DNA from 3 places in the Streptomyces sp. NBC_00080 genome. Region 3 is predicted to be linked to each of the others. Evidence: riboswitches for the same ligand, from Rfam matches in the RefSeq annotation. Region 3 holds a riboswitch; each other region holds the start of a gene.
The links. A riboswitch is a leader RNA that binds a small molecule or an ion and turns the genes downstream of it on or off. The one in region 3 is predicted to bind cobalamin.
Positions count from the first base shown of each region.

Region 1: it holds a riboswitch for cobalamin, as region 3 does, so the genes downstream of both, OHU34_RS36115 (energy-coupling factor ABC transporter permease) here and OHU34_RS32490 (cobalamin biosynthesis protein) in region 3, are expected to answer to the same signal.
Region 2: it holds a riboswitch for cobalamin, as region 3 does, so the genes downstream of both, OHU34_RS04890 (CbtB-domain containing protein) here and OHU34_RS32490 (cobalamin biosynthesis protein) in region 3, are expected to answer to the same signal.

Region 1 is NZ_CP108235.1:8,060,705-8,070,944, reverse strand. Features, by position in the region: gene OHU34_RS36145 (VanW family protein) at 1-129, opposite strand, end outside; gene OHU34_RS36140 (hypothetical protein) at 318-737, opposite strand; gene OHU34_RS36135 (cation:proton antiporter regulatory subunit) at 918-1,403, shown strand; partial or broken gene OHU34_RS36130 (helix-turn-helix domain-containing protein) at 1,422-1,646, opposite strand; gene OHU34_RS36125 (cation:proton antiporter) at 1,754-2,974, opposite strand; gene OHU34_RS36120 (SpoIIE family protein phosphatase) at 3,404-5,536, opposite strand; cobalamin riboswitch at 5,748-5,932, shown strand; gene OHU34_RS36115 (energy-coupling factor ABC transporter permease) at 5,962-6,687, shown strand; gene OHU34_RS36110 (energy-coupling factor ABC transporter substrate-binding protein) at 6,684-7,187, shown strand; gene cbiQ (cobalt ECF transporter T component CbiQ) at 7,194-7,955, shown strand; gene OHU34_RS36100 (energy-coupling factor ABC transporter ATP-binding protein) at 7,952-8,872, shown strand; gene OHU34_RS36095 (hypothetical protein) at 8,895-9,380, shown strand; gene OHU34_RS36090 (carboxymuconolactone decarboxylase family protein) at 9,669-10,118, shown strand.
Region 2 is NZ_CP108235.1:1,095,268-1,105,507, forward strand. Features, by position in the region: gene OHU34_RS04850 (alpha/beta fold hydrolase) at 1-702, opposite strand, end outside; gene OHU34_RS04855 (MarR family winged helix-turn-helix transcriptional regulator) at 767-1,177, shown strand; gene OHU34_RS04860 (protein kinase domain-containing protein) at 1,289-2,866, opposite strand; gene msrA (peptide-methionine (S)-S-oxide reductase MsrA) at 3,602-4,114, opposite strand; partial or broken gene OHU34_RS04870 (PadR family transcriptional regulator) at 4,304-4,468, shown strand; gene OHU34_RS04875 (hypothetical protein) at 4,639-4,788, shown strand; gene OHU34_RS04880 (FAD-dependent oxidoreductase) at 4,807-5,895, opposite strand; gene OHU34_RS04885 (CbtA family protein) at 6,283-7,044, opposite strand; gene OHU34_RS04890 (CbtB-domain containing protein) at 7,070-7,291, opposite strand; cobalamin riboswitch at 7,328-7,475, opposite strand; gene OHU34_RS04895 (enoyl-CoA hydratase/isomerase family protein) at 7,552-8,628, opposite strand; gene OHU34_RS04900 (hypothetical protein) at 9,539-10,240, shown strand, end outside.
Region 3 is NZ_CP108235.1:7,287,812-7,298,051, reverse strand. Features, by position in the region: gene OHU34_RS32515 (hypothetical protein) at 1-547, opposite strand, end outside; gene OHU34_RS32510 (alpha/beta hydrolase) at 740-1,876, opposite strand; gene OHU34_RS32505 (class II aldolase/adducin family protein) at 1,940-2,671, opposite strand; gene OHU34_RS32500 (inorganic phosphate transporter) at 3,252-4,505, shown strand; gene OHU34_RS32495 (hypothetical protein) at 4,540-4,761, shown strand; cobalamin riboswitch at 4,892-5,034, shown strand; gene OHU34_RS32490 (cobalamin biosynthesis protein) at 5,134-6,132, shown strand; gene OHU34_RS32485 (cobyric acid synthase) at 6,129-7,697, shown strand; gene cobN (cobaltochelatase subunit CobN) at 7,694-10,240, shown strand, end outside.

The sequences.
Region 1 (10,240 bases), 770 kb from region 3:
CACCGTCGTGCCCGGCTCGATCTCACCGCCCGTGAGCAGCAGCCCGGTCAGGTACAGCGCGCCGACGCCGACGGTCAGCGCACCGCCCGCCAGGGCGAGGGGCGGCACGGAGGCTGTTCGGGGGCGCATGGGTCTCCAGGACGGACGATCGACGGGTGATCCGCCCCGCTGCGCGACGCCGCACACGGGACAGCGTCGAACACGGGGGCAAGCATGGGCAAGCACCCCAAGCTACCCAGAATGCGCGATGGGATCATATGCCCCAGAGCACGTATGTTCCGGATCACGTCCGTTCCGGATCACAGTCCGGCCCCGGATCAGCCGGTCGACGGGGTGACCGGCTCTGCCGCGATCCGGCGGTAGGCGGCGCGGGCCTGGACGATCCGGGCGAGCACGGTGCCGACGAGAGTCGCGGCGCACAGGCAGGTGAGCCAGAAGGTGTCCCGGTGACCGGCCCAGGTGAGCGTGCCTACGGGCGGGATGGCGAAACCGTTGAGGGTCAGCCAGCACAGGACGGCGGTACCCGGGGCCGCGGTGAAGCGGGCGCAGAGTCCCAGCAGGGCCGCCAGCAGGGACAGGGCGGCCAGGGCGAATCCGGGGCGTTCCGAGCCCACCAGGATGTTGTGCACGGCCACCAGGACCAGCGCGCCGCCGAAGGCCGTGGCCCACACCACCGGGGTGGCGACGGGCTGGGGCACGGGCCGGGCGCCGGCCCTGAGGGACACCCACTCGATCATGCTGCACGCTTCCTTCCGGCCCCCATGCCCCCGGAACGCCGGCCGCCACGGCAGCGTGGACCTCGACGCGCATTCTCCCACCCGGTCGCCGAGCACACCCCCGTCGCCCCGTTCCCCGTGCTGGCTAGGGTGGCATCGACAGGTGTTCGAAGGAACGCTCCAACCAGACAGGGGGCGGCCGTGGGTGCTCCACGCCTGAGCAGTACGCCGTTGCCGGGGATCGGCGTCCGCTACGACCTGACCACACGCGAGCAACGCCGCCTCTCGGTGGTCGCGCACCGCGACGGGGCTCGCACACTGAGCGCCTACCACGAGGACGATCCGGACGCCTGTGCCCTGTCGGTGCGGCTGACCTCGGGCGAGGCGGCGGCGCTCGTCGACGCGATGCTGCCGGACCACCACAGCCCCAGCCTGCTGTCCACCACCGAGCTGGGGCTGGTGGCGGAGCGCGTCGAGCTGCCGGGGACGTCGCACTGGAACGGGCGGCTGCTCGGCGAGACCCGGATGCGCACCGAGACCGGGGTGTCGATCGTGGCGGTGCTGCGCCGCGCCGAGGCCATCCCCTCACCGAAGCCGGATTTCCGGCTGACCGGCGGGGACACGCTGATCCTCATCGGCACACGGGAGGGCGTGGAGGCGGCCGCGGCGATCCTCGCGCGGGAGTGAGGCGCGAGCGCCGCCCCTTCAGCGGGCGCCGCCTCTCCAGATGGGAGTCTCGGCCGACGTCAGGGGCCTGGTCGGCCGGTCGAGCGGTCGGGCGCCGATGACCGCGGTCTGCAAGGTGTAGCGGTGGGCGGGGTCGACGGGGTCGGTGCCGGTCAGGGCGTGGATGCGGGCCAGGCGGCAGGTGAGGGCGCGCACGCTGAGCGAGAGCCGCCGGGCTGTGGCGGCGGCCACACCGTTCGGATCGAGCACTGTCGAGCATCGGACGCATGTTCCCACCGAGCGGTACGGCGAGGTGGAGTGCTCCGGGGTGCGCCCGGCGTGGCGCCCCACGTGGTATCCGCCCACCCGGCTCAGCGGCCCGCGTGGACGGCTTCGGCGGACTCCGTCGGTGCGGCCGGGCCGGGCGGCGCGCTCCGGGGGCGCCCCCGGGCGAGGCGGCGGGCGAGGGGCTCGGTCCAGCGGGCGGCGAGCGGCCCGAGGACGACCAGGATCAGTACGTACGCGGTGGCCAGCGGGCCGATGCGCGGTTCGACACCGACGGCGAGTCCGGCGATGACGATGGAGAACTCGCCGCGCGCCACCAGGGTGCCGCCCGCCCGCCACCGGCCCTTGGCGGAAATCCCGGCCCGCCCGGCCGCCCAGTAGCCGGTGGCGATCTTCGTCAGCGCGGTGACGGTGGCCAGCGCGAGGGCCGGGAGGAGGACGGGCGGGATGTCCGCGGGGTCGGTGTGCAGGCCGAAGAAGACGAAGAACACCGCGGCGAACAGGTCCCGCAGCGGGGTGAGGAGACTGCTGGCGCCCTCGGCGACCTCGCCGGACAGCGCGATGCCGACGAGGAAGGCGCCCACGGCCGCCGAGACCTGGAGCTGCTGGGCGATGCCCGCGACGAGAAGGGTGAGGCCGAGGACGACCAGCAGGAGCATCTCGGCGTTGTCGGAGGAGACGGCGCGGCTGATGAGACGGCCGTGGCGCAGCGCCACGTAGAGGACGGCTCCGACGGTCCCCAGGGCGATCAGGAGGGTCACGGCTCCGCCGGCGAGGCTCACCCCGGCGAGCAGGGCGGTGAGGATGGGCAGATAGAGGGCCATGGAGAGGTCTTCCAGGACCAGGATGCCGAGGACGACCGGAGTCTCGCGGTTGCCGAGCCGGCGCAGGTCGCCGAGGACCTTGGCGATGACGCCGGAGGAGGAGATCCAGGTGACTCCGGCGAGGGCGACGGCGGCGACCGGGCCCCAGCCGAGCAGCAGGGCCGTCGCGGCGCCCGGGGCGGCGTTGAGCGCGAAGTCGACCGCGCCGGAGGGGTATTGGGTCTTCAGGCTGGTGACGAGTTCGGAGGCGCTGTATTCCAGTCCGAGCAGGAGCAGCAGGAGGATGACGCCGATCTCCGCGCCGGTGGCGACGAACTCCTCGCTGGCCTCCAAGGGCAGGATGCCGCCGTGGCCGAAGGCGAGCCCGGCCAGCAGGTAGAGGGGTATGGGCGAGAAGCCCACGCGTCCGGCGAGGCGTCCCAGCAGGCCCAGGACGAGGATGATCGCCCCGAGTTCGATGAGCAGGGCGGTGGTGTCGTGCACGGGCGTCTGACCTCCGTCGGTCGAAGTCGGTGGTGGCGTCTGTGCGTACGGGCGTGCGGGTGTCCCGAAGTGGCTCGTCGCTGCGTCAGGGAGCCGGAGAAGGGCGCGGGTTGCCGCCGTGAGCGGCGGACTGCGGCGCGGGCGAGGCGGTACCGACCGCGGGACTGCCTGTTTCCACCGCGCGGGCGAGGAAGGCGTCAGCGCACGGGGTGGTCGCTCAGGACGGTACCGCCGGTATCGGGAACGCCGTCGCGAGCGGCGTTGTCGACGCGCACGTGGACGACTCGACCCATGTCACGCCCCCCATCACGTCGGCGGCGACCGCCGGCCCGTTGCTCCACGGCCGGGCGGAGCGGCGCCCAGCGGAGTGTAAGCGCTTGGTAAAGGATCCTAGCGCACGCCGAAAGGTGAAAATCATAGAAATAAGGATCAGATGGGGTGAATGAGGAGGAGAGCGATGTCGTCGCTGCGTGGGGTCGAGCGGCGGGCGTGCCGGACGAGGGCATCGGCGAGGGCGCTCATGGTGCCGGGCCCGGTACGGCCGAGTTCGCGGGCGAGGCCGTTCACGGCGTCGTCGATGTCGATGCCCGGGGCTTCGACCATGCCGTCGGTGTAGAGGGCCAGCACCGAACCGGGAGGCAGCGGGATCTCGATGGACTCGTACGGGGCGTCCGGCTCGATGCCCAGCAGGAGGCCCGGCGGCACCTGGAGGACTTCGACGCGGCCGTCGGGGTGGCGCAGCAGCGGGGGCGGGTGGCCGGCGCTGGCCAGGCACGCGCGGTGCGTGGTCAGGTCGAGGTGGACGTAGAGGCAGCTGGTGAACAGGCCGGGGTCGAGGTCGGTGAGCAGGCGGTTGGTGCGGGCGAGGACTTCGTCCGGAGCCGCGTCGGCGTTGGCGTGGACGGCGGTGCGGACCTGCCCCATGAGCGCCGCCGCGTTGACGTTGTGCCCCTGGACGTCGCCGATGGTGGCCGCGGCCGTCGTGGTGTCGAGGCGGATGAGGTCGTAGAAGTCGCCGCCGATGTCCATGCCGCGGGTGGCGGGGAGGTAGCGGGCCGCCACGTCCAGACCGGGGACCCGGGGCAGGGTGTGGGGCAGCAGAACGGCCTGGAGGTTGTGGACGAGCTGGTGCTGGGTGTCGTAGAGACGAGCCCGGTCCAGCGCCTGCGCGATCAGCCCGGCGGTGGAGGTGAGGACGGCCCGCTCCTCCGGAAGGAAGGGGCGGGGCCGGTCGTAGGCGAGCACCAGGGAGCCGACGGGCCGTCCGGAGGTGATCAGCGGCAGGAAGGCCCAGGCGGCCATGCCGTCCTGGAGGACCGCGGGGGGATACGCGCGTCTGAGCTCGGCGAAGGTGGCGAAGAAGCCCGGAACGCCCGTGGTCAGGGTGTGCACGGCGGGGGTGTCGGAGGTGAGCGGAACGGCGTCGAAACGCTGCATGAGGTCGGCGGAGTAGCCGCGGTAGCCGATGATCCGCAGCCGGCCGTCCTGCGCCGTCATCAGCGCGAGGGCCCCGGCGCCGAAGGCGGACGGAAGCTGTTCGGCCACCTGGTCGACCACGTCCCGGACCCCGACGGCCTCGGTGAGCGTGGCCGCCAGGTGCATCAGGTGGTAGAGGGTGGCGGCCCGGCCGGCCGTGGCGGCGGCCGCCGGATGCGGCCGCGGCGGGCCGGTGAGCGGGGCGTGGGCGTGCGCCGAGTGGGTGGGGGTGATGTACACGCTGATGCCGGAGGCGTCCGGGTGCAGCCGGAAGGACAGCCACCGGTCCGGCGGCCGCAGCGCGGTGAAGGAGGTCGGTTCGCGGCTGATCAGGGCCGCCCGGTAGCTGTCCTCGGCGATCGGGTCGTCGAGCCAGGGCAGCGCCTCCCACGGCTTGGTGCCGAGCAGGTCGGGGACGGCGGAGCCGAGCAGCCGGGCGGCCGAGGTGGTGGCGAAGGTGATGCGGCCGTCCACGTCCAGCGAGCAGCAGCCGCCGGGAAAGCGCTCGGCGAAGTCGACGGCGGACTGCGCCTGGGCCGCTGCGACCGGCCGGGCCCGGAGCGGCGGCAGCACCCGGGGCACCCCGCCGACCCGCACGGGGTGTCCGTCTGCGGCGGCGCGTTGCAGCAACCGGCCCAGCCGGAGGCACAGACCGGTCATGGCCTCCCGTTCGCGCACACTCAGCTGCGCCGGGTGCGAGGCGGGCCACTGGAGCACCAACCCGCCCCGGACCTCCTCGCCGGTGGTGATCGGGGCGGCGGCCAGCGAGAAGCGGTACGGCACGACGAGCGACAGACGCGGATATCGGCGCGCCATCTCCTCCGCGCCGCCGATCCACACCAGGCGTCGTTCCCGCACGGCGTCGGACACCGGGGACGCGGCCGTCAGCGCCACTCGCGCCCAGGGCATGGAGATCTCCCAGGGAAGTCCGCCCAGTACGGCGAGCCGCAGCACCGGTTCGCCGGCCGCCGGCAGGTACACGGCGGTCACGGAGGCGCCGGTCTCCTGTGCGGACTCGGCGAGGACGGTGTCCAGCGACTCCGGACCGCGGCCCCCACCCGACCCGGCAGCGACAGCATCCGGCACGCTCTCACCTTCCCCGCAGCGCAGGGGCGCTCGCTGAACGACGCGCAGGCCCCCGGGCGCCGAGGGCCGTCACCCCTACGGCGGACCCTACGCCGACCGTGCGGACCCGGCATTTCGTCGGGCCCGCGGACGGCGTCCGTGCGCCGGGGTGAGCCGTCGTCCGCCGTCTTCGCGCCCCACATCGCCGCTTGTCAGCGCCTCTGTGCGGGCACTACTGTCACCACGCCTTGGTGAACGGGAAATCCGGTGTGATGCCGGTGCGGCCCTCGCCACTGTGATCGGGAAGTCCGGCTCCGGCCCTCGCGGGCAGCCACTGGGTCCTTGGGACCCGGGAAGGCGGAGCACGGGCGGTGGTACCCGTGAGCCAGGAGACCGGCCAAGGCACGTCAACCATCCACGAGGTGCTGGAGAGGGTCTGTTCAGCCATGCACATAGCCGAGGGTTTTCTGCCTCCGGCGCATGCGATCGCCTGGAGCGTCGCATCCGCGCCATTCGTCGTCCACGGAGTACGGTCACTCACCCGTGAGGTCAAGGAGCACCCCGAGAGCACCCTGCTCCTCGGCGCCTCCGGAGCCTTCACGTTCGTACTGTCCGCGCTGAAACTGCCTTCGGTGACCGGGAGTTGCTCACACCCCACCGGCACGGGGCTCGGCGCCATCCTGTTCCGGCCGCCGATCATGGCGGTGCTGGGCACCATCACCCTGCTCTTCCAGGCCCTGTTGCTCGCCCACGGAGGCCTGACGACGCTCGGCGCCAACGTCTTCTCGATGGCCGTCGTCGGACCCTGGGCCGGTTACGCGGTCTACCGGCTGCTGCGGCGGTTCGACGTGCCGCTGATGGTCACGGTGTTCTTCGGCGCGTTCGTGGCCGACCTGTCCACCTACTGCGTCACCAGCGTGCAGCTGGCGCTCGCCTTCCCGGACCCGAGCAGCGGATTCCTGGGCGCGCTCGGCAAGTTCGGCTCCATCTTCGCCGTCACCCAGATCCCGCTCGCGGTCAGCGAGGGGCTCCTCACGGTGTTCGTGATGCGACTGCTGACGCAGTCCAGCAAGGGTGAACTGACCAGGCTGGGCGTGCTCGTGACCGGCCGTCGGACCAAGGCCGGCGCCGACGCCGGAACCGAGGCCGGGACCGAGGCGGTGGCCCGGTGAGCCGCAACGCGAAGATCAACGCCCTGCTGCTGTTCGTGGTGGCCGCGCTGGCCGTCCTGCCGCTGGCCCTCGGGCTCGGCGACCACAAGGAGGAGCCGTTCACGGGGGCCGACTCGGAGGCGGAGACGGCGATCACCGAGATCCGGCCGGACTACGAACCCTGGTTCTCGCCCCTGTACGAGCCGCCGTCCGGCGAGATCGAGTCGGCACTGTTCGCCCTTCAGGCGGCCCTCGGTGCGGGGGTCCTCGCCTACTACTTCGGTCTGCACCGGGGACGGCGGCAGGGCGAACTCCGGGCCCTGGCACAGCGGGACACCACGACCTCGACGACCTCGGCAGCAGCGAGGCCCTCGACGACGACGAGGGCCTCGCAGAGCACCGAGAACCGCGAGAACGCCGGGAGCACCGGGAACACCGGGAACACCGGGAGCACCGGGAGCACCGGGAGATCCCATCCCTCCGGGAGCGCCTCCGAAGCGTCCGCTCCCGAACGGACCTGAACCCGCGTGCTGCCGATCGACGCGGCGGCGCACAGCAGTCGCTGGCGCCACCGCCATCCCGTGGACAAGGCCGTGTTGGGCCTGGGCCTCACCGTGCTCGCCATCTCCCTGCCGCCCTGGCCCGGCGCCGCCCTGGTCCTGGTGACTGCGCTCGTCATCCTGCTGGGGCCCGCGGGGGTGCCGGGCCGGCGGCTGTGGCGCGCCTACCGGGTACCGCTGGGCTTCTGCGTGACCGGTGCGCTCACCCTGCTCGTGCGGGTCGGCGGCCCGGACCGGTTCGTGGCCCTGGCCGACGGCGGTCCGGTGCGCGCCGGGGAGCTGCTGCTGCGCACCTCGGCGGCCTCCCTCGGGGTCCTCCTCCTCGCGTTCACCACTCCGATGTCCGACCTGCTGCCCCGCCTGGTCAGGGCCGGGGTGCCCGCGCCCGTCGTGGACGTCGCGCTGGTGACGTACCGCATGAGCTTCCTGCTGCTCGACTCCGTGCGCCGGATCCGGGAAGCGCAGGCGGCCCGGCTCGGGCACAGCACCCGGGCCGCGGAGTGGCGTTCGCTGGCCGGGCTCGGCGCCACCGCGTTCGTCCGTGCCTTCGACCGGGCGGCTCGCCTCCAGGACGGGCTGGCCGGACGCGGCTACGACGGCACCCTGCGCGTCCTGGTGCCCGAGGCCCGGGTCTCCGTCCGCTTCACGGCCGCCAGCGCCGCGCTCTTCGCGGGCCTGGTCGGCCTCACCCTCGTACTGCAATCCGTACTGGAAAGGCCGCTGTCATGAGCGAGCCCGCACTGGTCGCCCTGCGGGGTGCCTCCTTCGCCTACGAGGACGGCCCGGCCGTGCTCAGCGGCCTGGACTTCGAGGTCCACGCGGGGCGCGCGCTCGCCCTGCTGGGCCGCAACGGCAGCGGCAAGACCACGCTGATGCGGCTGCTGAGCGGTGGCCTGCGGCCGGGCGAGGGCGAGTTGCGGGTCGAGGGGCGCCCGGTGACGTACGACCGCAAGGGGCTGACCCGGCTGCGTACGACCGTGCAGCTGGTGGTCCAGGACCCGGACGACCAGTTGTTCGCCGCGTCCGTCGCCCAGGACGTGTCGTTCGGACCGCTGAACCTCGGCCTGCCCGACACCGAGGTGAGGGACCGGATCGAGGAGGCGCTCGCGGCCCTGGACATCACCGCCCTGGCCGACCGGCCCACCCATCTGCTCTCCTACGGCCAGCGCAAGCGCACCGCGATCGCCGGCGCCGTCGCGATGCGGCCCCGGGTGCTGATCCTCGACGAACCGACCGCCGGGCTCGACCCCGACGGTCAGGAGCGGCTGCTCGCGATTCTCGGCCGGCTGCGCGAGTCCGGCACGACCGTGGTCATGGCCACCCACGACGTCGACCTGGCCCTGCGCTGGGCCGACGACGCGGCCCTGCTCACCCCGTCCGGCGCGCGCACCGGCCCCGCCACCACGACACTCGCCCGCACGGACCTCCTCCAACAGGCGGGCCTGCGGCTGCCCTGGGGAGTCGCCGCCGCCCGACTCCTGCACGTCCACGGCCTGCTGACGGACTCCTCGACCGGACCGCGCACCGCGGAGGAACTGGCCGCACTGGCCGCGACGCCCGCACCCACGGTCCCCGCCGAAGGCCGACGCCCCCGCGACGGTGTCCGCAGGCCGCCGACAGCCGACGCACGGGAACCGGACAAGTGATGATCGCCCCATGGAGCGGATCATGGATCTCGACGAAGCCGTTGCCGCCGTCACCGACCGCCGGACCGCCTGGCGGGCCGGAGGACTGACGGTCGGCCCTGTGACCTGGCGCGACGCGGCAGCCCCCTGGCCACAGCGGCTGGAGACCGACAGGGCCGAGGTGACGGATCCCGACTCGATCGGTATCCATGTCCGCGGCCCGCACGAGGCCGAACTGCTCGTCGTCCTCTACCGCGGCGGGTGGGCCGACATCGACTACCTCGCGAGCATCGACGACGCGGGCGTGCTCCCCACCCCGGCGATGACCTCCACCCAGCAGTTCGGAGCCCTCCTCGACACCTGCATGACCCGCGTCTTCGGCCTCGCCCCCGCCGGCGGGCAGGGTCCCCCGAAGAGGGGCAGTCCCGCTCCGAGGAGCGCGGGCACCACGTGCGGCCGGAGCTCGTCGATGAGGCCCTCCCCCAGGTACCGCGATCCTACGGTGCCGATCATGACGGGGTGCTCCTGAACTCCTGTTGGGCGCCACCGCCTTCACCCTCGCGTCGATCGGGACCCGGCGCTTTCGATACTCCTGGACGATTTGCCTGCGGCCCCGCGCGGCTCATCGCATGCGCCCCGCGCCGGGCGCGTCAGCGCGCGCCGACGAGGCCGCGCGTACGTTGCGGCGGCGCCCGTCGTACGGTCGTCGCCGGGGGCCGCCCGGCGGGACGTCTCGCGAGGTGGTGCCTCGGCCCTGCTCACCGTGGGCACTTCCCGTACCCGCGGTTCCGACCCATGAATGGTTTGATATTCAACTATGACTCGACGGATCTTCATAGACAAGCAGAGCCCCAAGGCCTACCACGCGCTGGTCCAGACGTCCGAGGCCGTGCGGGCGACCGCCGCCGACGCCGGTCTGGAGCGCACCGTCGTGGAACTGATCAACCTGCGCGTCTCGCAGCTCAACGGCTGTGCGTTCTGCCTCGACCTGCACACCAGGGCCGCCGTGCGCGCCGGTGAGGACATCCGGCGGCTGGGTGTCCTCGCGGCATGGCGGGACACCGACCTCTTCAGCCCCCTGGAGCGTGCCGCCCTGGCGCTGGCCGAGGCGACCACCGTGCTGTCCGACGCCGCCGCGCAGGAGGCCGCGTACGCCGACGCCGTGGAGGTTCTCACCGAGGACCAGACAGCGGCGGTGATCTGGGTGGCGGTCACCATCAACGCCTTCAACCGGGTGTCCGTCCTGAGCAAGCACCCGGTGCACTAGCAACCGCGGCCCCCGTGGGCCCGCGGCCGCCCGACGTCTCAGCGCGGGCCCGTCGGCGCCGGCCCCACGGCGCACCCTGGGCGCCCGCCGGTTGCGCGGTGTCGCGTCCGGTAAGAATCGTC
Region 2 (10,240 bases), 6.2 Mb from region 3:
TTCAAGATGGGGCAGGTGGCCCGCTTCCGGCACGACCTCGAAGCGGGCGTTGCCGAACGACGCGGCGTACTCCTTGCCGTATGCCGGGGTCGCGATGCGGTCGCTCTCGCCCCACAGGACGAGGGTGGGGGTGGTGACGGCCGCGAGGCGGGGGCGGAGGGTGGGGTCGCTCATGGCGGGGCCGCCGGAGAAGACGCGCAGGGCCGCCATGTTGCCCTGGAAGACGGCGAGTCGCTCGGCCGGCACGGTCGCCGGGTCGACGTAGAAGCGCTCGGAGTCGTGGTAGGCGTACTCGGCGACGCCGCGCGCGTCGAGGCTGAAGAAGTCCCGGATCGGTTCGCCCTCGACCTCGATGCCGACCGAGTTCATGAGCACGACCCCGCTGATCAGGCCCTGCGTGTCGGCCGTGGCCAGCTCGGCGGCGATCCAGCCGCCGAGCGAGGAGCCGATGACCAGGACGTCGGACAGGTGGCGCTCGCGGAGGAGGCGGAGGTAGGCGGCGGCGAGGTCGGCCACGTGGGTGAAGTGATCGGGCCGGGGGGTGCCGTTCCAGCCCGGGTGGGTGGGCAGCACGGTGTGGGCCGTCGCGGCGAAGTGCTCGGCGATCGAGGCGATGGTGGCGGGGCCACCGCCGCCGTGCAGGACGAGGACGGGGCGGCCGGTGGTGGGGCCGGATTCGGTGAGCGTCAGTTCCGGAGTCATGACCAGGACTGTAACTAAGGATGTTTATATAAGCAAGTTTAGTCAGGGTGCTAGCCTGAGGAGCATGTCCGTCGAACCACAGATCCTCGGAAGGGCCGTGAAGGCCGTCCAGTACCGCCAGCACCGAGCGCTCGACAGCCGCCTCGCGTCCGTCGGCAGCACGCTCGCGCAGTGGGACGCGCTACGGGCGATCGGCCGCACGCCGGGCTCCAGCGCACGGGAGCTGGCGGCGGCGACGTTCCAGAGCGAGCAGGCGTTCGGCACGCTGGCCGGACGCCTGGTGACGCAGGGGCTGGTGGACCGGCGCCCCGGGCACGGCCGCCGTTTCGAGCACCACCTCACCCCCGACGGGGAGCGGGTACTGGAGGCGGGCCACGAGGTGGCGAACTCGGTGCTCACGGAGTGCTTCGAGGGTCTGACAGAGCCGGAACGAGAGGCACTGCTGGGTCTGCTGCGGAAGATCGAGGAGCACTGAGATCTCACCGTCCAAGCGGGGAAACGCCGCCTGAACGAGGCCGGGTCCAGCGTCCGGTGACCGGCCGGGCGCACGCCACGAGGGCGCTGCCCCTCCCGGGCACCGGAAAGGTCAGTTCTCCGTTCCCGCCGCCCAGAGCACGGTGTCTCCGGACGTGATCACGACGTTCCCGTCGGCCTGGAACACGAGGACCGCTCCTGCGTGGCCATTGGTCCGTGAGGCCCACACGGGCTGCCCGCCGCTGTTGTAGACGACCAGGTTGCCGTCCGCCTGGAAGCGGGCGGTGTTGCCCTCGCCGCTGGTCATCGCGGCCCAACGCGCCTTGCGATCCCGGTCGTAGATCACGAGGTTGCCGTCCTGCTGGATGATCAGACTCCTTGCCCCGGTCCCCACGGACTCTCCGGTGGCCAGCCCGAACGGGGCCTGTACGACCTTGGGCGCCGCGTCCTCTCCCTGCGGCTCCCGGCCTTCCTGGGACTCCTGGGGCTGCTGAGGCTGTTCTGTCGAGGCGGACGGCGTCTCCCCCGCCGTCGACGAGGCGGTCGAGCCGGACGGTCGGCCCTGCACGGACGGGGAGGAGTCGGCCGAGGAACGCTGCGTACCGAAGTGGACGGCGGCCACCACGGCCACCACGACCGCGACCGCCGCGAGGGCCGCGGTCAGCAGCCAGGCGGGCCGAAGCCGCCGACGGGGCTCCGCCGGAGCGGCGAGCACGGTGTCGGCCCTCGCCGTCGTCGGGGCTGATTCCTGACCGGCGGAGACCGCCGTGGCGTGCTGCGCGAGGTCGACCAGGGTGTGCGCCGCGTGCTCGACCTCGGTCAGTTCACCGGCGAGAACCGTGGGACATTCGTCGGGCCAACGCCCGGTCCTGCCGCCCCTCTCCTCCAGCCAAGCGCCCAGCCGGGCCGCCGTCGGACGCTCGGCCGGGTCCTTCGCCAGACACGCGGCGAGCGGCGGCACCAGCTCCGGGGGGACGCCTGCGAGGTCGGCCTCCTCGTGGACCACTCGGTACATCAGGGTGGCCGCGGGGATCTGCTCCCCCGCGCGCGAGAAGGGGCCGCGTCCGGTCGCGGCGTACACCAGCGTCGCGGCCAGCGAGAACACGTCGGCGGGTTCGGCGGCGACGCTGCCGATGGCCTGGTCCGGTGCGAGAAAGCCGGGGGAGCCCACGGAGACGCCGAGGCGGGTGTGGCGGCTGTCGTCGGCGGCCCGTGCGACACCGAAGTCGATCAGCCGTGGACGGTCGCGTGCCAACAGGACGTTCCCGGGCTTGACGTCCCGGTGCGCGAGGCCGGCCTGATGCACGGCCTGCAGGGCGCCGCACAGTTCGGCGGCGAGGGCGAGCAACGCGGCCTGCGGCAGCGGACCGTGGGCCGTGACCCATTCGGCGAGCGACGGCGCGGGCACATACTCGGTGGCCAGCCACTGCGGGCGTTGGCCCGGGGCGCTGTAGTCCACGACGGTCACGGTCCACGGCGAGCGGACGCGGTCACTGTTGCGTATCTCGCGGGCGAACCGCTCCTCGAACCCCGGCTCGGAGCTGAGATCGTCGCGGATCGTCTTCAGCGCGAGCAGCCGGCCCGAACCCGTACGGGACAGGAACACCTGCCCCATGCCGCCCGCACCGAGCCGGCCGAGCAACGGATAGCCGCCTATGGATGTCGGGTCCGAAGGCTGAAGGTTGTTCATGACGACTGTTCCCCGGAAGTGTGCGTCAGCGCTCGAACCACGCGCTGGGCCTTGGCTTGCGTGCTGGTGAGCAGGGTGGTCCGCGCCCGCAAGTATGCCGGACGGGTCCACCCTTCGTGCTTCTCTCCAACTCACCGACGTCGAGCAGAAGTTGTGCCCGGCCGGGGGACTTTCCGGAACCGTCCGCCCTGACCGCGAAGACCGATGGACATCATGAAACCGGCAGATATCCGCACGACAACGGGAGGTTGCCCGACCTCCCCCGCCCGGTCCCGGGCACCGGATTGCGGGTACCACCGGCTCGGAGGGACGTCCGCGCACCACGCGCGCCCCGCCCGGCTCCCGCCCTTGTGCCCCGAAGCTTCCCCGCTCCTGCCCTTACGGACCCGGACTTCATCCCTAGGGCCTCCTCGGACTTCCCCCAGACACGAAGTGGCGGCAGGGAGAGGTGACGAGGCGCCGGCGACTGCGCTTCCAGCGCCTCGGGCACGGGGATGCGCTTCCCCCGGCCATCCGCGGCATGAGCAACAGGAGCAGGTACGGCATCAGGTGGCGGTCGGGCTGCCGGCCGTTCCCGAAGGCCGCTCCGGCATCGGCGGCCAGATCGATGACCCGCCGTGGGGAAGGCCCGGAACTCGCCGACCCGCGTTACGCCTGCGGGCAGGACGTCCTGCCCGCCTTACGTCCTGCCCGCCGAGGCCCTGGAGCAGAGGTCCGGGGCCTCGGCGCGGTGGTTCAGCCCTGCGTGCGGGCCGGAAGCCGCCATCCCGGGCGCGGGAAGTGGCAGGTGTAGCCCTCGGGGTAACGCTCCAGGTAGTCCTGGTGCTCGGGCTCGGCCTCCCAGAAGGGACCGACCGGCTCGACCTCGGTGACGGCCTTGCCCGGCCACAGTCCGGAGGCGTCCACGTCCGCGATGGTGTCCTCGGCGATCCGCTTCTGCTCGTCGTCCACGTAGTAGATCGCCGAGCGGTAGCTGAGGCCGATGTCGTTGCCCTGGCGGTTCTTGGTGCTCGGGTCGTGGATCTGGAAGAAGAACTCCAGGAGCGTGCGGAAGTCGGTCTTCTCGGGGTCGAAGAGGATCTCGATGGCCTCCGCGTGGGTGCCGTGGTTGCGGTACGTCGCGTTCGGTACGTCACCCCCGGTGTATCCGACCCGGGTCGCCGTCACGCCCGGGAGCCTGCGGATCAAGTCCTGCATCCCCCAGAAGCATCCGCCCGCCAGCACGGCCCTCTGCGTCTGCGCTGCCATCTCAGCACCTTCCGTATCTCTCGTCCCGGCCATGCGAACCGCTCGCTCGCACACCGTCGACGTACCAGCCTCTGTGGATACAACAGCACGTGAGTGGCCTGAACAATTCCGCGCCCGCGCAGTCGGCCGGAGGGCGTCATCGAATCGAGGTACACATCGAATCGATGCGATCGGCGAGACGACGACCCCATGCTGGAACTGGCCATCCTGGGATTCCTCGCCGAAGGCCCTCTGCCGGGCCATGATGTGCGCCGCAAGGTCTCCCAGCTGATCGGCTCCACGCGACCCGTCAGCGACGGCAGCCTCTATCCGGCGATCAACCGGCTGGCCAGGGCGGGACTCCTGGATCGTCAGGCGGACCCCCGGGCCGGCGCCGCCCGCTTCGTCCTCAGTCTGACCGAGGCCGGTCACGCCGGCATGCTGGAGCGCCTGCGTACACCGGCAGACCACGAGATCACCGACTTCACCCGAAGCGGCAGGCCGCCCGCGAGCCGGCCGCGTCGGCCGCGGCCGGCGCCCTCACCGTGGACGTCGGCGGCCGCTTCGCGCTGGCGGACATCGCGGAGGCGCACGACCGGGTGGACGCGGGTGGACGCGGCCGGGTGCTGGTCACCGTCCCCGGCTGCCCCCGGCCCTGGATCCAGGTCCGGCAGTGCCGGCGCGACCGGCATTGACCGCACCGCTCTCCGGACCTATGCCGTGCGTCCCAGGCGGAAGCGGGGATGCGGCTCGGCGCGGCCGGTGGCGAGGTCGGCGGCCATCGCGCCGATGAGCGGGGCGAATTTCGCGCCGTGTCCGGAGCACGGGGAGACGATGACGAAGGGCCCGTGGCGGTCCAGGACGAAGTCCTCGTCCGGGGTGGTGGTGTACAAGCAGGTCGCCTCGGCGACCGGGTCGGGCTCGAGGCCCGGGAGGCGGTCGCGGACGAAGCCGCTCACGCGCGTCCGCGACGACGGGTCGACGACCCCGCTGCGGGTGCGGGCGGTGGCCGGGGTGCCGCGGTCGTGCTCGGCGACCTTGACCGCCGGGAGCGGGCCCCCGTCACTTCCGGACGGCAGGCCGTAGAGGTGCAGCGCGCCGTCCCAGATCAGGGTCGGCCACCTGACGGACGGGTCCCGCTGCCGGAAGTGGAAGACCTGCTGCTGGGTCACCGCCAACGGCGGCAGGTTGACGGGCAGTTCGAGCTCGGGCAGCCAGGCGCCGGCCGCGATCACCACCGTGTCGGCGACGATCTCGCGGCCGTCGTCGGTGTGCAGACGCACCTTCTCGCTCCCCCGGACGTCGATGCCGGTGACGCGGGTGCCGATGACCGCCCGCGCTCCGTGTTCGATCGCCCGCCGGACGCAGGTCCCGACGGTCTCGTCGGCGTCGACCACGCCCGCGTCCGGATGGTGGAGCACCGGCCCGGTGATGCGGATGTACGGCCAGCGCTCCGCGGCGGCTTCCGCGCCCAGGAGTTCGTGGGGCACTCCGGCCGCGCCGAGGAGGTCGGCGAGCGCCTTCGGGTCGTGGTCCTCGCCCATGTCGAGCCCACCGGTCGTGCGCAGCAAGGAGGTCGACCCGTCGTCCTCCAGCTCCCGCCACTGCTCCTGGGCCTGTCCGGTCAGCCGTACGTAGAAGGGGTCGGCGTACACCCGCCGGAAGATCCGTGAGCTGCCGTGCGAACTTCCGTGCCGATGGCCGATGTCGTACGCCTCGACGAGCGTGACCTCATGGCCTCGGCGGGCCAGTTGCCAGGCGGTGGCCGCGCCCATGAGTCCGGCACCGACGACGGCGATCACAGTCCCTCCCCGGGGATCCGGTCGGTGCCCGCGAAGGGAACGCGGGCCATGACAGCAGACTCGATCGTACGGGCGACCAGGTCCTCGGGTTCCCGGGAACGCTCGCGAAGCCGAACCGCCCCGTGAGGAACACCAGGACCACCGACGCGGCGGGATGGGCGGCCGGCAGCCCGAACGCGCTGAGCGTGACGGTGAGACCGGCCAGAGAAGCGATCAGGGTGAGGTCGCGCTGCCCTGTACGGACGGCCGGTCGGAGGTTCATGCCGCCATCTTCGCGCGGCGCTCGCAGTGCTGATCCGGCGTCGGTTGGCGAACGCGCTCGTGAACGCGAGAAGGGCCCCGGGGTGGTTCCGTGGGCCCTCTCGTCGCAACGTCGTGCCGGTCGGGTCAGTGTGGGGCGGCCACCGGTGTGCCCGCGGTCACCGTGGCGGGCTTGGGGTGCAGCAGCCGTTCGGCCAGTTCGCCGAAGACGAGGCCGAAGCCTGCCCAGAGCGTGACCTGCATGGCGAGGGCGGACAGGCGGAACCGCCACAGCAGGGCGGCCGGGAAGTCGCTCGGCACCTCGTTGACGGCCGGCAGGAACTCGTAGGCGAGCCCGATGACGAGCACGAAGCCGAGGACGGCCGCGACGGTGGCGTTCCAGGTGCCCAGCCTCGGTGCGAGCCGCTTGCCCAGGATCACCGCGGCGACCGCGAGCAGCACGCCGAGCACCATCATCAGGAAGTACAGGGTGGTGCGCTTGCCGATGGTGTCGGGGTCGCCGACCGCGGGCGGGTTCGCCGGGTACTTCAGGAACGGCACGACGTACACGGCGAGCAGAGCGGCCCCCGACAGCAGAAGTGCCGTCGCCCGGGGGCTGAAGCGGCCGACCCGGCCGAGGGCGAAGCAGAAGGCGAGGGCGGCGATCCCGCCGAAGGCCACCCCGTAGATCAGCACGCCGGTGGCGAGGCCGGCGGTGGACTGGAGGCTGCGGGAGACGAGTTCCACCTCGTGGTGCTCGTGGCCCGCGGCGTGCGACTCCTCGAAACCGATCGCGCTGTCGACGTTCGGCTCACCGAGGAAGTAGGCGACGATCAGGGCGAGCACGCCGGCACCGAGGCCGGCGAGCATGCCCCGCACGAGGAGGTTTCTTACCGTTGCGGAGTTCATGAGTGTGCTGGGGTTCCCCTCGGGATCAGTGGCAGGGGAAACCGAGCAGGTGGCGGGCGTCGTGCACCCACTCGTGAACGTCCTCGCCGGAGACGACGGCTGTCGCGCCCTGCTCCGCGCCGACGAAGTACAGCAGGACCAGCATCAGGACGCCGAAGAAGACCGCCCACGGGGCGATGTCCTTCAACGGCAACTTGGCGGGTACGACGGGCGTGGTGGTAGTCGGCTGGGCGACATGCTGCGCCATGGCAGGACCTCCTCTGGGAGTTCGCGTCCCATCTCGGTGGTGCACATGACGACGGCCACGGGTCTGACTCGCGGTGTGTGCCCCTTCGGGGTACACCGTCCACAGTGGCGCGACCGTGCCGGGTTCTCACCGGCTTCCGTCTCGCCGTCGTCGATATCAGAGCGACGGTACCGCGTGCCGGGCCCCTGGCCAATACCGCCCCACCTGGCGTGATTCCACTCTCCACGGCCAGGTGGCCCGGATCACCATGCCGGTCCCGCTCAGCGGAGCCCCTCCGCGGTGGTGTCGGGTCGGGCGAGCCCGAGTTCGCGCTCGCCGAGCGGGGTGAAGAAGCGCTCGACGTCGGCCGCGGTGACCTCGGCGAGGGTGGCCGGCGACCAACGCGGGTCCCGGTCCTTGTCGATGACCTGGGCGCGGATGCCCTCGACCAGGTCGGGCGTGGTCAGGGCGGCGCAGGAGACGCGGTACTCCTGGTCCAGCACCCGTTCCAGGGAGCCGAGTCGCCGGGCACGGCGCAGGGCGGCCAGGGTGACCTTGAGCGAGGTGGGCGACCTGGTCAGGAGGGTCTCCGCGGCCTCCTTCGCCGCCGGGTCGCCGTGGGCGAACAGCCGTCGGACGATCTCCTCGACGGTGTCGGCCGCGTAACAGGTGTCGATCCACGCCCGGTGTCCGGCCAACTCTCCTGCCGGCAAGGGCTGTACATGACGGTCCAGGGCCTCCCGTACGGGCAGTTCGGCGAGGTCGTCGGCCAACTGCCGGAGGGAGGCGGACGGCACGCAGTGGTCGGCGAGCCCGCACGACACCGCGTCCCCGGCACCGATCTGGGCGCCCGTCAGGGCGAGATGGGTGCCCAGTTCGCCCGGGGCGCGAGCGAGCAGGTGGGTGCCGCCGACGTCCGGCACGAAGCCGATGCCGGTCTCGGGCATCGCGATCCTCGACCGCTCGGTGACGATCCGGACGCTGCCGTGCGCGGAGACGCCGACACCGCCTCCCATCACGATGCCGTCCATCAGGGCGACGTAGGGCTTGGGGTAGCGGGCGATGCGGGCGTTGAGGTGGTACTCGTCGCGCCAGAAGGCGGCTGAGGCGGTGCCGTCGTCGTCGCGGGCGTCGTCGTGGACGGCACGGATGTCGCCGCCCGCGCACAGGCCGCGCTCCCCCGCGCCGGAGACGACGACGGTCTCGACGGCCGGGTCGCGCTCCCATGCCGTCAGCGCGGCGTCGATGCGGCGCACCATCGCATGGTTCAGGGCGTTGATGGCCCTCGGTCGGTTGAGCGTGATGTGGGCGGCTCGGCCGGCGGTGTGCAGCAGGACGGGCACCTCGATGTCGTTCATCGGGATTCCTCCGTCAGGCCGCGGGCCACGATGACGTGCATGATCTCGTTGCTTCCTTCCAGGATCCGCTGGACGCACAGGTCATGGACGATCTTCCCCACTCCGTGGTCGATGCGGAAGCGCCGGCCCTGCCGCCGAAACCGGCCGCCTACAAGCGCGTTCGGCTTCCGACCCGGCCGGTCCGGGCGGGCCGACCTGCCCCGGTGGGGACGATCGACCAGGTGAGCGGCGTGGAGGCGGCCGTTCCGGTCCCCGGCCGGCAAGCCGACGGCGGCACGGCGGCCGTGCCGGTCGGCGCGCGCGACCCGGGTGGAGGGGGGAGCGGTGGCGCGTGAACTGGTGCTCGGCGTCGACGCGGCCGCAGTCGCGATCCGTCGCCTGGCAGTCTGATCGCCGGCCTGCCGGACCGCCCGCGTGGGTCAGCGGACGCCGTTCGTTCTCGGGCCGCCGCAGCATGCTGCGCCTGCCCGCGCGGCACGCGGATCGCGTCGCAGGTGCCGGGATCCCGTCGACGGCAGGGAAGCCCGCGGGACGACGGACAGGGCTCGCCCCGACGCGGATGGAGAGCGGGCCCTGTCCACCGGCTCCGATTCTCGGGTCCAGGAGGCCGGCGGGCCCATGGGTGCGGGGGTGCCGGCCGTGGTGAACGGCGCACACCCCGTACGAGTGGCGCACACCCCCCGCCCGGACCACCGGCCCGTGGACCGGATCCGGACGCGTGACCTGTGCCGCGCCGGGGAAGGCACACCCCGGCGGGGCGCCCACCGGTGTCCACGCCGCCGACCCGCTTGATCGCACACCCCCCGCGGCGGGCGATACTGGCCTTCGCACGTCGTCGCCACGTCGTCACCGCACTCACGAATGGACTCACCACATCTCCGCGACCGTTCCGCCCACGACGCCCTCCACGGTGTGGCAGACCCGTGGCCGTCACACCGGCCCCACCGCTCCGGACGTCCTGCGCAAGCACCTTCAGGCACTCAAGGACGCCGAGACCGTCCAGGACTTCATGGAGCTGCCGGACGCCGACACCCCCGAGGGGGAGACGGCCTTCGAAGCCCGGTGGCTGGTCGCGGAGGAGGTGACCGTCCGTGCCCGGCTCAGGCTCGCCGAGTGGTCGGGCCAGGGCCAGGAATGGACGCTGACGGCGGAGGCGGAGCGGCCGTGGGACCAGCGGTGGCCCTCGCCCGCCGGGATGTTCTGGTCCTGGGAGGCGGACACCCCCTGGGGCAACGAGACCGTCACCGGTGAGCGTTTCCTCGTCGCGAACCCGCTTCCGGCCGACGACAAGGAGCTGCGGCGCGTGCTCCGGGGCGCCCTGCGGGACACCTGGGCCGTCCACCTCGTCGTGCACGAGGCCATGACACCCGACGAGCTGGGCCGGCGGTCGCTGGTCCCGCTGCTGCCGCCCGGCCTGCACCACCGGGTCGTCGAGCACCGCGCGGCCCCGCACCAGCTGCGCACCGTGAACTGGGCGCTCAAGGAGGCCCGGGTGGAGGTGCCGCGCGGCGGGGCGCTGGTGCTGCCGGGGATCCCCGCCCCGGCCGACTACGACGCCGCCGACCACTCGGTGCGCAGTGTGTTCCTGGACGGCACGCATCCCACCGAGCTG
Region 3 (10,240 bases):
AGAGTTGGAGGAAGGAGAGCACCTGGGGCATGGCCGAGACGACCTCGGCGACGGCGGCGGGCTCCTGGTCCCCGGGTTCCGGGGAGGCGAGCGACCAGGCGTCGAACAGGGCGACCCAGCCGCGCAGGACGGCGCTGTCGTCGCGGTTCCAGGCGCGCAGCCGCCAGCCGGGGCGGGCGCTGTCGCCGTGCACCTCGACGAGGCCGGCGAGCCGGGCGGTGTCCCAGTCGGCGCGGATCCGGTCCGTGGTCAGGCCCAGATCACTGGCGGCCCGTTCGGCGGTCGCGTCGGAGAGGGTGGCCTTGCCGTCGGTCGTGGCGGCGTCTCGGCCGGGGCCGAGGGCGTTGTCGGCCCAGCGGGCGACACGGGCCGCGGCGGCCAGTCCGGAGCGCGCCATTCTGGCCAGCTCCGCGGAGGCCGGGGTGCCCTCCGGCGGGCGGGGTGCGGGGCGGCGCGGGCGCCGCTCGTTCACAGCTGAGGGGGCGGCGGCCAGGGGTCGCGGGCGGACGAGTCGAAGCCTGGAGTCGCGCGGGATACGGGACGTCACGGGTGCAGTCTTCCGGTTGACGGTCCGAAAACCCAAACGGAATGTCACGGCGGGCTACGGGACTGGCCAAGGCACGGGGTTCCGTGACGGGCGGAGAGGCGCCTTCAGGCCAGTGGTACGGGCTTAAACGGAACCGGTGGCACCGGTCCGGCCGTGTGGTCGGGGCGCGTCCGTGCGCGTCGCGTCGGCGGGTCACATGAGCGGGGTCAGGAAGCGGCGCAGGGCCTCCTCGTAGGCCGTGGGGTCGGGGTTCCACATGGCGCCGTGCGGGGCGTGCGGGACGGTGTGCAGGGAGACCAGCTCGGGGCGGAGGCGGGCGAGACGGCGGGAGGCGCCCCAGGGGGCGACGGTGTCGTCGGGGCCGTGCAGGACGAGGGTCGGGACCCTCAGCCGGTCCGGATCTGCGGCCGCGTCACCGTGGCCGCCGGGCCCGGCGTGCAGACCGGTGCGGCCCTCGGCGGCACGGACGGCGAGCGGGAGCAGCGCGCCCGGGGTGTGCCGGGCGGCGGCCAGGGCGCGCACCGTCGCCCGCCAGTCCAGGACCGGGGAGTCCAGCACCAGCCCGGAGACGAGATCGCGCAGCCCCGAGTCGGCGGCGGCCCGCAGGGCCATGGTCGCGCCGGTGGACCAGCCGAACAGGACGACGCGTTCGGCGCCGTAGCGCACGGCGTACCGCATCGCCGCGTCCAGGTCGCGCCACTCGGTCTCGCCGAGGTGGTTCAGGCCGTCCGGGGAGCGGGGCGCGCCGAGGTCGCCGCGATGGGCGAGGGCGAGGACGGGGAAGCGGCGGCGGTGCAGGAAACCCATGAGGTTGAGGGCGTGTTCCCGGGTGGTGCCCAGGCCGTGCACGGCGATCACCCAGGTGCGGCGCGCGCCGGGCACGAACCAGGCGGGCAGGTTGCCCAGCTCGCCGGGGATGTCGATGTCGGCGTGGTCGAGACCGAGGGCGCTGCCGGGGTTGCCGACATACAGGTTGGGGGTGAGCCAGACCGCGTCGCCGGCACTCAGGGTGCCGTGGGTGACCCGCTCCAGGCGGCGCACGACGGTGTCGGCGGAGTGCGGGGCGGTGGGCAGGACGGGGCCCACGACGGCGTGGGAGCCGTTGCCGGAGAGGCCGTAGGTGCCGGGTCGCAGTGCGGCCAGGTCACGGGTGAGGGTGATCCGGCCGGCGGCCGTGCCGTGCACGGTGAGCCGGGGTTCGGTGGGCAGGGGCCGGCCGGGCGGCGCCTTCAGCGCGGCGTCGCTGGCCAGCCGGCCGGCGGCGACACTGACGGCGGCGGCGGCCAGGGCTGTGGTGACGGCGGCGGCCGTCGCTTTGACAGTGCGCACCCGTCCAGTGTCCTGGCCCGCCTTCCTCCCGGCCAGTGGTGGAGCTCGTCGGGGGACGGCCGGTCACTCCGGCTGCCCGTACCCGCGCAGTCGCTCGCCCGCCTCCGCGACCTGTTCCTCCGTCAGGAGCGTGGGGTTCAGGCCGGGCACGGACGAGGCCGTCAGCCACAGGCGGCACATCCACTCCAGTTGGGCCGTACGGTCGTAGGCCTGGTCGAGGGTGGTTCCGTGGGTGAGGGTGCCGTGGTTCCGCAAGAGGCAGCCGCTCCGGCCGACGAGGGCGCGGAGCATGTTCTCGGCCAACTCCTCGGTGCCGTAGGTCGCATAGGGGGCGACCCGGACGGTTCCGCCGAGCGCGCCCGCCATGTAGTGGACGCGGGGAAGCTCGGTGACCAGGGTGGAGACGGCGGTCGCGTGCACGGCGTGGGTGTGGACGACCGCCCCGGCGTCCGTGGTGCGGTAGACGGCGAGGTGCATGGGCAGCTCACTCGTCGGGCGCAGGGTGCCGAGCACCTGCCGGCCGGCCAGGTCGACGCCCGTGACGTCGTCCGGGGTGAGCCGCTCGTAGGGCACGCCCGACGGGGTGACCAGCACGGTGTCGCCGACGCGTACGGAGACGTTGCCGGAGGTGCCGACGACCAGCCCGTCGGTCACGGTACGGCGGGCCGCCGTCACGAGCGCCTCCCAGGCCCGCGCCTCCTCCAGGACCGCATGTCTCCCCCGCCGCTCCGCCACGTTCTGTGCGCCGTCCCGGTGACCCCGGGCGTCCCCCTGCTCGGGTCGCTGCTCAGCCATGCGGCGATCCTGCCAGGAGGCACCGGGGGCCGCCGCCGGGCCGTTCCGCGGCGCGTACCGCTTCGCCGGACCGGACAAGTGCTCGGGCAGGGAGCAGGCCGCGTATTTCGTACACAATGGCGGCGGCCGGAGCGTCGACGGCCGGGCCCCGCCGCCCGTGGTCGACGTCGGGTGCCACCCCTGCGACGGGGCGCCGATGCCACGTGCCCGGCCGAGGCCCGGACGGTCATGCGGATCACGCCCCGTGGGTCGCCCGTCACGGGGCGTCCGACGCCGGGACACCGGCGGCCGGACCGCCGACAGGTACCTTCGGACGGCCCTTCCGACGGCACTTCTGACAGTACGCCGACAGCGGCAGCCGCCGGGTGACCAGAATCTCTTCTGCGGCTCCGGGAGCCGGTTGCGCGGGCCCGCCAAAGACGGGTGACCGTACGGCGCTTGACCCCGGCCCCGGCGCGGCGACGGAAGACCGCCACACCCCCCTTGCACAGACACCCGGATGCCCTTCTCAGTTCATCTTCCGTTCACCCAGATTGCTTACGGTCAACGCGCCAATGACTTCGAACGATTGCCTGGGTAAATGGAAAACTTCTCGCTGATCCTCGCGATTGTGGTCGTTACCGCACTCGCGTTCGATTTCACGAACGGTTTCCACGACACCGCCAACGCGATGGCCACCACCATCTCGACCGGTGCACTCAAGCCCAAGGTTGCGGTGGCCATGTCCGCCGCGCTCAACCTTGTGGGAGCTTTCCTCTCGGTGGAGGTCGCCAACACGATCTCCAAGGGTCTCGTCGACGAGACCGGCATCCGTCCCGAGGTCATCTTCGCCGCCCTGGTCGGCGCGATCCTCTGGAACCTCCTGACCTGGCTGGTGGGCCTGCCCTCCAGTTCCTCGCACGCCCTGATGGGCGGTCTGATCGGCGCCACCATCGCCTCGGCCGGTATGGGCGCGGTGCACGGTGACGCCCTGGTCACCAAGGTGCTGATCCCGGCGATCGCGGCACCCATCGTCGCGGGCGTCGCGGCGATGCTCGCGACCCGCCTCTCCTACACCCTCGGCAAGAAGGCCGACGGCAAGGCGGCGGCCAAGGGCTACCGCGCGGGCCAGATCGCCTCGGCCGGCCTGGTGTCCCTCGCCCACGGCACCAACGACGCGCAGAAGACGATGGGCATCATCACCCTGGCCCTGGTGGCCGGCGGTGCCGTGGCCCCCGACTCCGACCCGCCCACCTGGGTCATCCTCTCCGCCGGTCTGGCCATCGCGCTCGGCACCTACCTCGGCGGCTGGCGCATCATCCGCACCATGGGCAAGGGCCTGACCGACCTCCAGCCGCAGCAGGGCTTCGCCGCCCAGACCAGCGCGGCCACGGTCATCCTGGCCTCCTCGCACCTCGGCTTCTCCCTCTCCACCACGCACTCGGTCTCCGGTGCGGTGATGGGCGCCGGGCTGGGCCGCAAGGGCGGTGTGGTCCGCTGGTCGACGGCGACCCGGATGTTCGTCGCGTGGGGCCTGACCCTCCCGGCCGCGGCCCTGGTGGGCGCGCTCGCCGAGTCCGTCACCGGCCTGGGCGACTGGGGCACGGCCCTCGTCGCGGTCTTCCTGATCGCCTCCAGCGCGGCCATCTGGAAGGTCTCCCGGCGCGAGGTCGTCGACGCCTCGAACGTCAACGAGCCCGACGAGCCCGCGGGCGTCGTCACGACGGCGATCGCCGCCGTCACCCCGCCGCCCACGGGCACCCTGGCCGAGGACCTCACGGACCTGACGGCCACGATCCCCGGCCCGGCGGCAGAGCCCGCGACCCCCGCCGCTCCCCCGGCCGCGGCCGTCTGAGCCCGCGCACCCGGCACGAAGGAAGAGAAGCAGCATGAAGATCGACTGGGCAGCCCTGGGCTCTGTCTTCGGCGTCAGCCTCGTGGTCACCGTCGGCCTCGTCGCCCTGTTCACCCTCGGCGTCATGGGCCTGTCGCGGCAGGAACGCGCGTCGGCGCAGGGCGGCTCGGCCACCCTCGCGGTGACCGGCGCGTACGCGTGCTTCGCGGCCTGCGCGGCGGCGGTGGCGTACGGGATCTCACTGATCGTCGCCTGACGCACCATCCGAACACCCCTGGGGTGCGGGACGGATCACCGTCCCGCACCTCTTGCCGTTCGCGGCCCCGCCGACCCGCCCTGTGTGGGGTTCTGCACACTCGAGCCGCGCAGGTCAAAGGCAAGTTGACGGCTCTCGCGGGCCGTGGTGGACTGCCCGAGCCATGTACGGCAGCAGAAGAGGAAGCCGGTGTGAATCCGGCGCGGTCCCGCCACTGTGACCGGGGTAGAAACCCCCGGGAGCCAGGAACTCTCGCCGCCGGTCTCGTCGAACCAGGGCGTGGACACCCTGAGTGAGGACATATCGCCATGCTCGCTCGGCCGTTGAGGTACAGCACCAGGTCGCTGCCCGACCCCACGGCCGGCTGAGCCGATGCGTGCCGATCGCCTCTACGCGTACGGCGCCGCCACCGGCCTTCTGGGCGACCTGCTGCTCGGCGATCCCCGCCGAGGGCATCCCGTCGCCGCGTTCGGGCGGGCCGCCGGTGCCGTCGAGCGGCTGTTGTGGCGGGACCACCGGGGAAGCGGAGCCCTGCACGCCGTCGTGTGCGCCGGCGGGGTCGTGGCCCTGGGCGCCGTCGCCGAGCGGGCCGTACGCCGCTCCCCCGGCGCCACCGTCGCTCTCGTCTCCGCCGCCACCTGGGCCGTGGTGGGGGGCAGTTCACTCGTCCGGGAGGCCCGGGCCATCGGCCGGGCGCTCGAAGCGGGGGACGTCGAGGCCGCCCGGGAGCGGCTGCCGCATCTGTGCGGTCGGGATCCGCAGGCCCTGGACGCCGACGGGATCGCCCGGGCGGTCGTGGAGTCCGTCGCCGAGAACACCTCCGACGCCGTCGTGGGGGCGCTGGTGTGGGGGGCCGTGGGCGGGGTGCCGGGCCTGGTCGGGTTCCGGGCCGTCAACACCCTGGACGCCATGGTCGGTCACCGGTCGCCGAGGTATCTGCGCTACGGCTGGGCCGCCGCCCGTCTCGACGACGTCGCCGGATGGCCGGGAGCCCGGCTGACCGCCGTGCTCGCCGCCCTCGCGGGGGACGATCCGCGGGGCGCCGTGCGCGCCTGGCGGGCCGACGCCCGCCGGCATCCGAGCCCCAACGCCGGGCCGGTGGAGGCATCCTTCGCGGGCGCCCTCGGCGTGCGGCTGGGCGGGACCCTGTCGTACGCCGGGCGGGTGGAGCACCGGCCCGTGCTGAACGGCGCGGCCGGGCGGCCCGTCGTCGCCCGGGACATCGAACGTGCCGCGCGGCTCTCCCGCCGCGTCGGTCTGCTCGCGCTCGGCGTCACCGTCGCCGCGCGCGTCGTCGCCACGAACATCGTCGCGAGCAGCCGGCGCAGCCAGAGGAACCAGAGGAACCAGCTGAAGGGGCGTACGACATGAGCGGGGGTCTCCTCGTCGCCGGCACCACCTCCGACGCCGGCAAGAGCGTCGTCACGGCCGGGATCTGCCGGTGGCTGGTGCGGCAGGGGGTGAAGGTCGCACCCTTCAAGGCGCAGAACATGTCCCTCAACTCGTTCGTGACGACGGAGGGGGCCGAGATCGGGCGGGCCCAGGCCATGCAGGCCCAGGCCTGCCGGGTGGAGCCGACCGCGCTGATGAACCCCGTGCTGCTCAAGCCGGGCGGTGAGCAGAGCAGTCAGGTCGTGCTCCTCGGCAAGCCGGTGGGCGAGATGACCGCCCGTGGGTATCACGGGGGGCGGCAGCAGAAACTCCTCGGAACCGTTCTCGACTGCCTCGCCGAGTTGCGGGGCACGTATGACGCGGTGATCTGTGAGGGGGCGGGCAGTCCGGCCGAGATCAATCTGCGGCGGACCGACATCGTGAACATGGGGATCGCGCGGGGCGCGCGGCTGCCCGTGCTCGTCGTCGGCGACATCGACCGCGGGGGCGTCTTCGCCTCCTTCTTCGGCACCGTCGCCCTGCTCTCGCCCGAGGACCAGGAGCTGGTCGCCGGGTTCCTGGTCAACAAGTTCCGGGGGGACGTCTCCCTGCTGGAGCCGGGCCTGGAGATGCTGCACGGGCTCACCGGGCGGCGGACGTACGGCGTGCTGCCGTTCCGCCACGGGCTCGGGATCGACGAGGAGGACGGGATGGGGGTCCCCCCGCCCGAGCGGAGCCGAGAGCGGGGGAGGGTCTCGCTGCGCGGGACCGTACGGGAGTCGAACACCGCCCCGCCCGTCGGCGAGGACGTGCTGCGCATCGCCGTCTGCGCCGTCCCGCTCATGTCCAACTTCACGGACGTGGACGCGCTGGCCGCCGAACCCGGCGTCGTCGTGCGGTTCGTGGACCGGCCCGAGGAACTGGCCGACGCCGACCTGGTGGTGATTCCGGGGACCCGGGGCACCGTCCGCGCCCTGGAGTGGCTCCGGGAGCGGGGGCTGGCCGAGGCGATCCTGCGCAGGGTCGCCGAGCAGCGGCCCGTCCTCGGCATCTGCGGTGGCTTCCAGCTCCTCGGCGAGCACATCGAGGACGAGGTCGAGAGCCGGCTCGGACAGGTGGCGGGCCTCGGAGTCCTCCCGGTCCGGGTGCGGTTCGCCCGTGAGAAGACCCTCACCCGGCCGGTGGGGCAAGCCCTCGGCGAGCGGGTCGAGGGGTACGAGATCCATCACGGGGTCGCCGACGTCCAGGGGGGCGAGGCGTTCCTCACCGACGACCGCGGACACGGCCTGGACGGCTGCCGGGTCGGACAGACCTGGGGCACGCACTGGCACGGCTCGCTGGAGTCGGACGGATTCCGGCGGGCCTTCCTGCGCGAGGTGGCGGCCGCCGCGGGCCGTCGTTTCGTGCCCGCCGCCGACACCTCGTTCGCCGGGCTGCGCGAGGAGCAGCTCGACCGGCTCGGCGACCTGATCGAACAGCACGCGGACACCGACGCGCTCTGGCGGCTCATCGAGTCGGGCGCGCCGCAAGGACTGCCTTTCATTCCACCGGGAGCGCCCGCATGAGCACAGTGTTGTTGTTGTCGACCGCCGACACGGATCTGCTGGCGGCCCGGGCCGCTTCCGGCGCCTCGTACCGGATCGGCAACCCGACCCGGGTGGACGTCGCCGGGGAACTCCCCGCGCTCCTGGACGGCGCCGACCTCGCGGTCGTCCGGCTGCTCGGCGGCAAGCGGGCCTGGGAGGACGGGCTCGCCGCGCTCAAGGCGTCCGGCGTGCCGACCGTGCTGCTGGGCGGCGAGACCGTGCCCGACGCGGAGTTGATGGCCGAGTCGTCGGTGCCCGCCGGCGTGGTGGCGGAGGCGCTGCGGTATCTCGTCGAGGGCGGGCCGGCCAACCTGACCGAGCTGGCCCGGTTCCTCTCCGACACCGTGCTGCTGACCGGTGAGGGATTCGTCGAGCCGCAGAAGATGCCCGAGTACGGCGTCCACGGCGAGCGTGCCTTCGTCGAGGGCCGGCCGACCATCGGGGTCCTCTTCTACCGGGCGCACGAACTCAGCGGCAACACCGCCTTCGTGGACACGCTGTGCGACGCCGTCGAGGCACACGGCGCCAACGCCCTTCCCGTGTACTGCGGTTCGCTGCGCGGGGCGGACCCGGGGCTGTACGAGATCCTCGGGCGGGCCGACACCCTCGTCGCCACGGTGCTCGCCGCCGGCGGCGCGCACGCCTCGCAGGCCTCGGCGGGCGGGGACGAGGAGGCCTGGGACATCGGCGCGCTCGCCGACCTCGACGTCCCCGTGCTGCAGGGGCTGTGCCTCACCTCGTCGAAGAGCGCCTGGGAGGAGTCCGACGCCGCGCTCTCCCCCATGGACGCGGCGATGCAGGTCGCCATCCCGGAGTTCGACGGACGGATCATCACCGTCCCCTTCTCCTTCAAGGAGCAGGGCCCGGACGACGTGCCGGTGTACATCGCCGACCCCGAGCGGGCCGCACGCGTCGCCGGGATCGCCGTCCGGCACGCCCGGCTCCGGCACAAGCCGAACGGCGAGAAGAAGCTCGCGCTCGTCTTCACCGCCTACCCGACCAAGCACTCGCGGGTCGGCAACGCGGTCGGCCTCGACACCCCCGCCTCGGCCATCAGGGTCCTGGACGCGCTGCGGGACGCCGGGTACGGGGTCCAGGGGCATCCGGACAACGGCGACGAGCTGATCCACCGGCTCATCAACGCCGGTGGCCACGACGTCGAATGGCTCACCGAGGAGCAGCTGGCCGCCGCGCCCGCCCGGGTCCCGCTGGCCGACTACCGGTCCTGGTTCGACAAGCTCGACCCGCGCTTGCGCGACGGCATGCTGGAGGCGTGGGGCGAGCCGCCGGGTTCGCTGTACGTCGACGGGGACGACATCGTGCTGGCCTCCCTGCAGTTCGGGAACGTCGTCGTGATGATCCAGCCGCCGCGGGGCTTCGGCGAGAACCCGATCGCGATCTACCACGACCCCGACATGCCGCCGTCGCACCACTACATGGCGGCCTACCGGTGGCTGGAGAACAGTTTCGGCGCCGACGCCGTCGTGCACATGGGCAAGCACGGCACGATGGAGTGGCTGCCGGGCAAGGGCCTCGGGCTGAGCGGGGGCTGTGCCCCGGACGCCGTCCTCGGTGATCTGCCGCTCGTCTACCCGTTCATCGTCAACGACCCCGGCGAGGGCACCCAGGCCAAGCGGCGCGGGCACGCCACCGTCGTCGACCATCTCGTGCCGCCCATGGCACGCGCCGACACCTACGGCGACCTGGCCAAGCTGGAGCAGCTCCTCGACGAGTACGCCCTCGTCTCCGATCTGGATCCGACGAAGGCTCCGGCCGTGCGCGCGCAGATCTGGACGCTGGTGAAGGCGGCCGAGCTGCACCACGACCTGCACGTCGACGACCAGCCGGACGACGACGCGTTCGACGAATTCGTCATGCACATCGACGGCTATCTGTGCGAGATCAAGGACGTGCAGATCAGGGACGGGCTGCACATCCTCGGTGGCGGGCCGGTCGGCGAGGCGCGGGTGAACCTCGTGCTGGCCGTGCTGCGCGCCTCGCAGGTGTGGGGCGGTCGGGCGAACGCGCTGCCGGGGCTGCGGGCCGCGCTGGCCGTCCATTTCGGGCTGGTCGAGAAGGAGTTGCTCGCCGAGCCGGGTGCGCCGGTGAAGGTGCCGGTCGAGCTGACGGATCTCGTCGAGGGCCCCTCCCGTACCGGCGCCGACGCCATCGACCTGCTGGAGCAGCTGTGCCGGCGGATCGCGGAGGGCGCGGAGGAGCGCGGTTGGGCCGTCGCCGGGAGCCGGGCGCTGGTCGCCGAGGTCCTGGGCACCGAACTCCCGGACGCCGTCGCGGTGCTGGAGTTCGCGTGCACGGAGGTCGTACCGCGGCTGGAACGGACCACCGACGAGGTCGGGCACATCCTCAAGGCGCTGGACGGCGGTTACGTCCCGGCCGGTCCGTCGGGCTCTCCGACGCGGGGACTGGTCAACGTGCTGCCGACCGGCCGGAACTTCTACTCGGTCGACCCCAAGGCCATTCCTTCCAGGCTGAGTTGGGAGGTCGGGCAGTCCCTCGCGGAC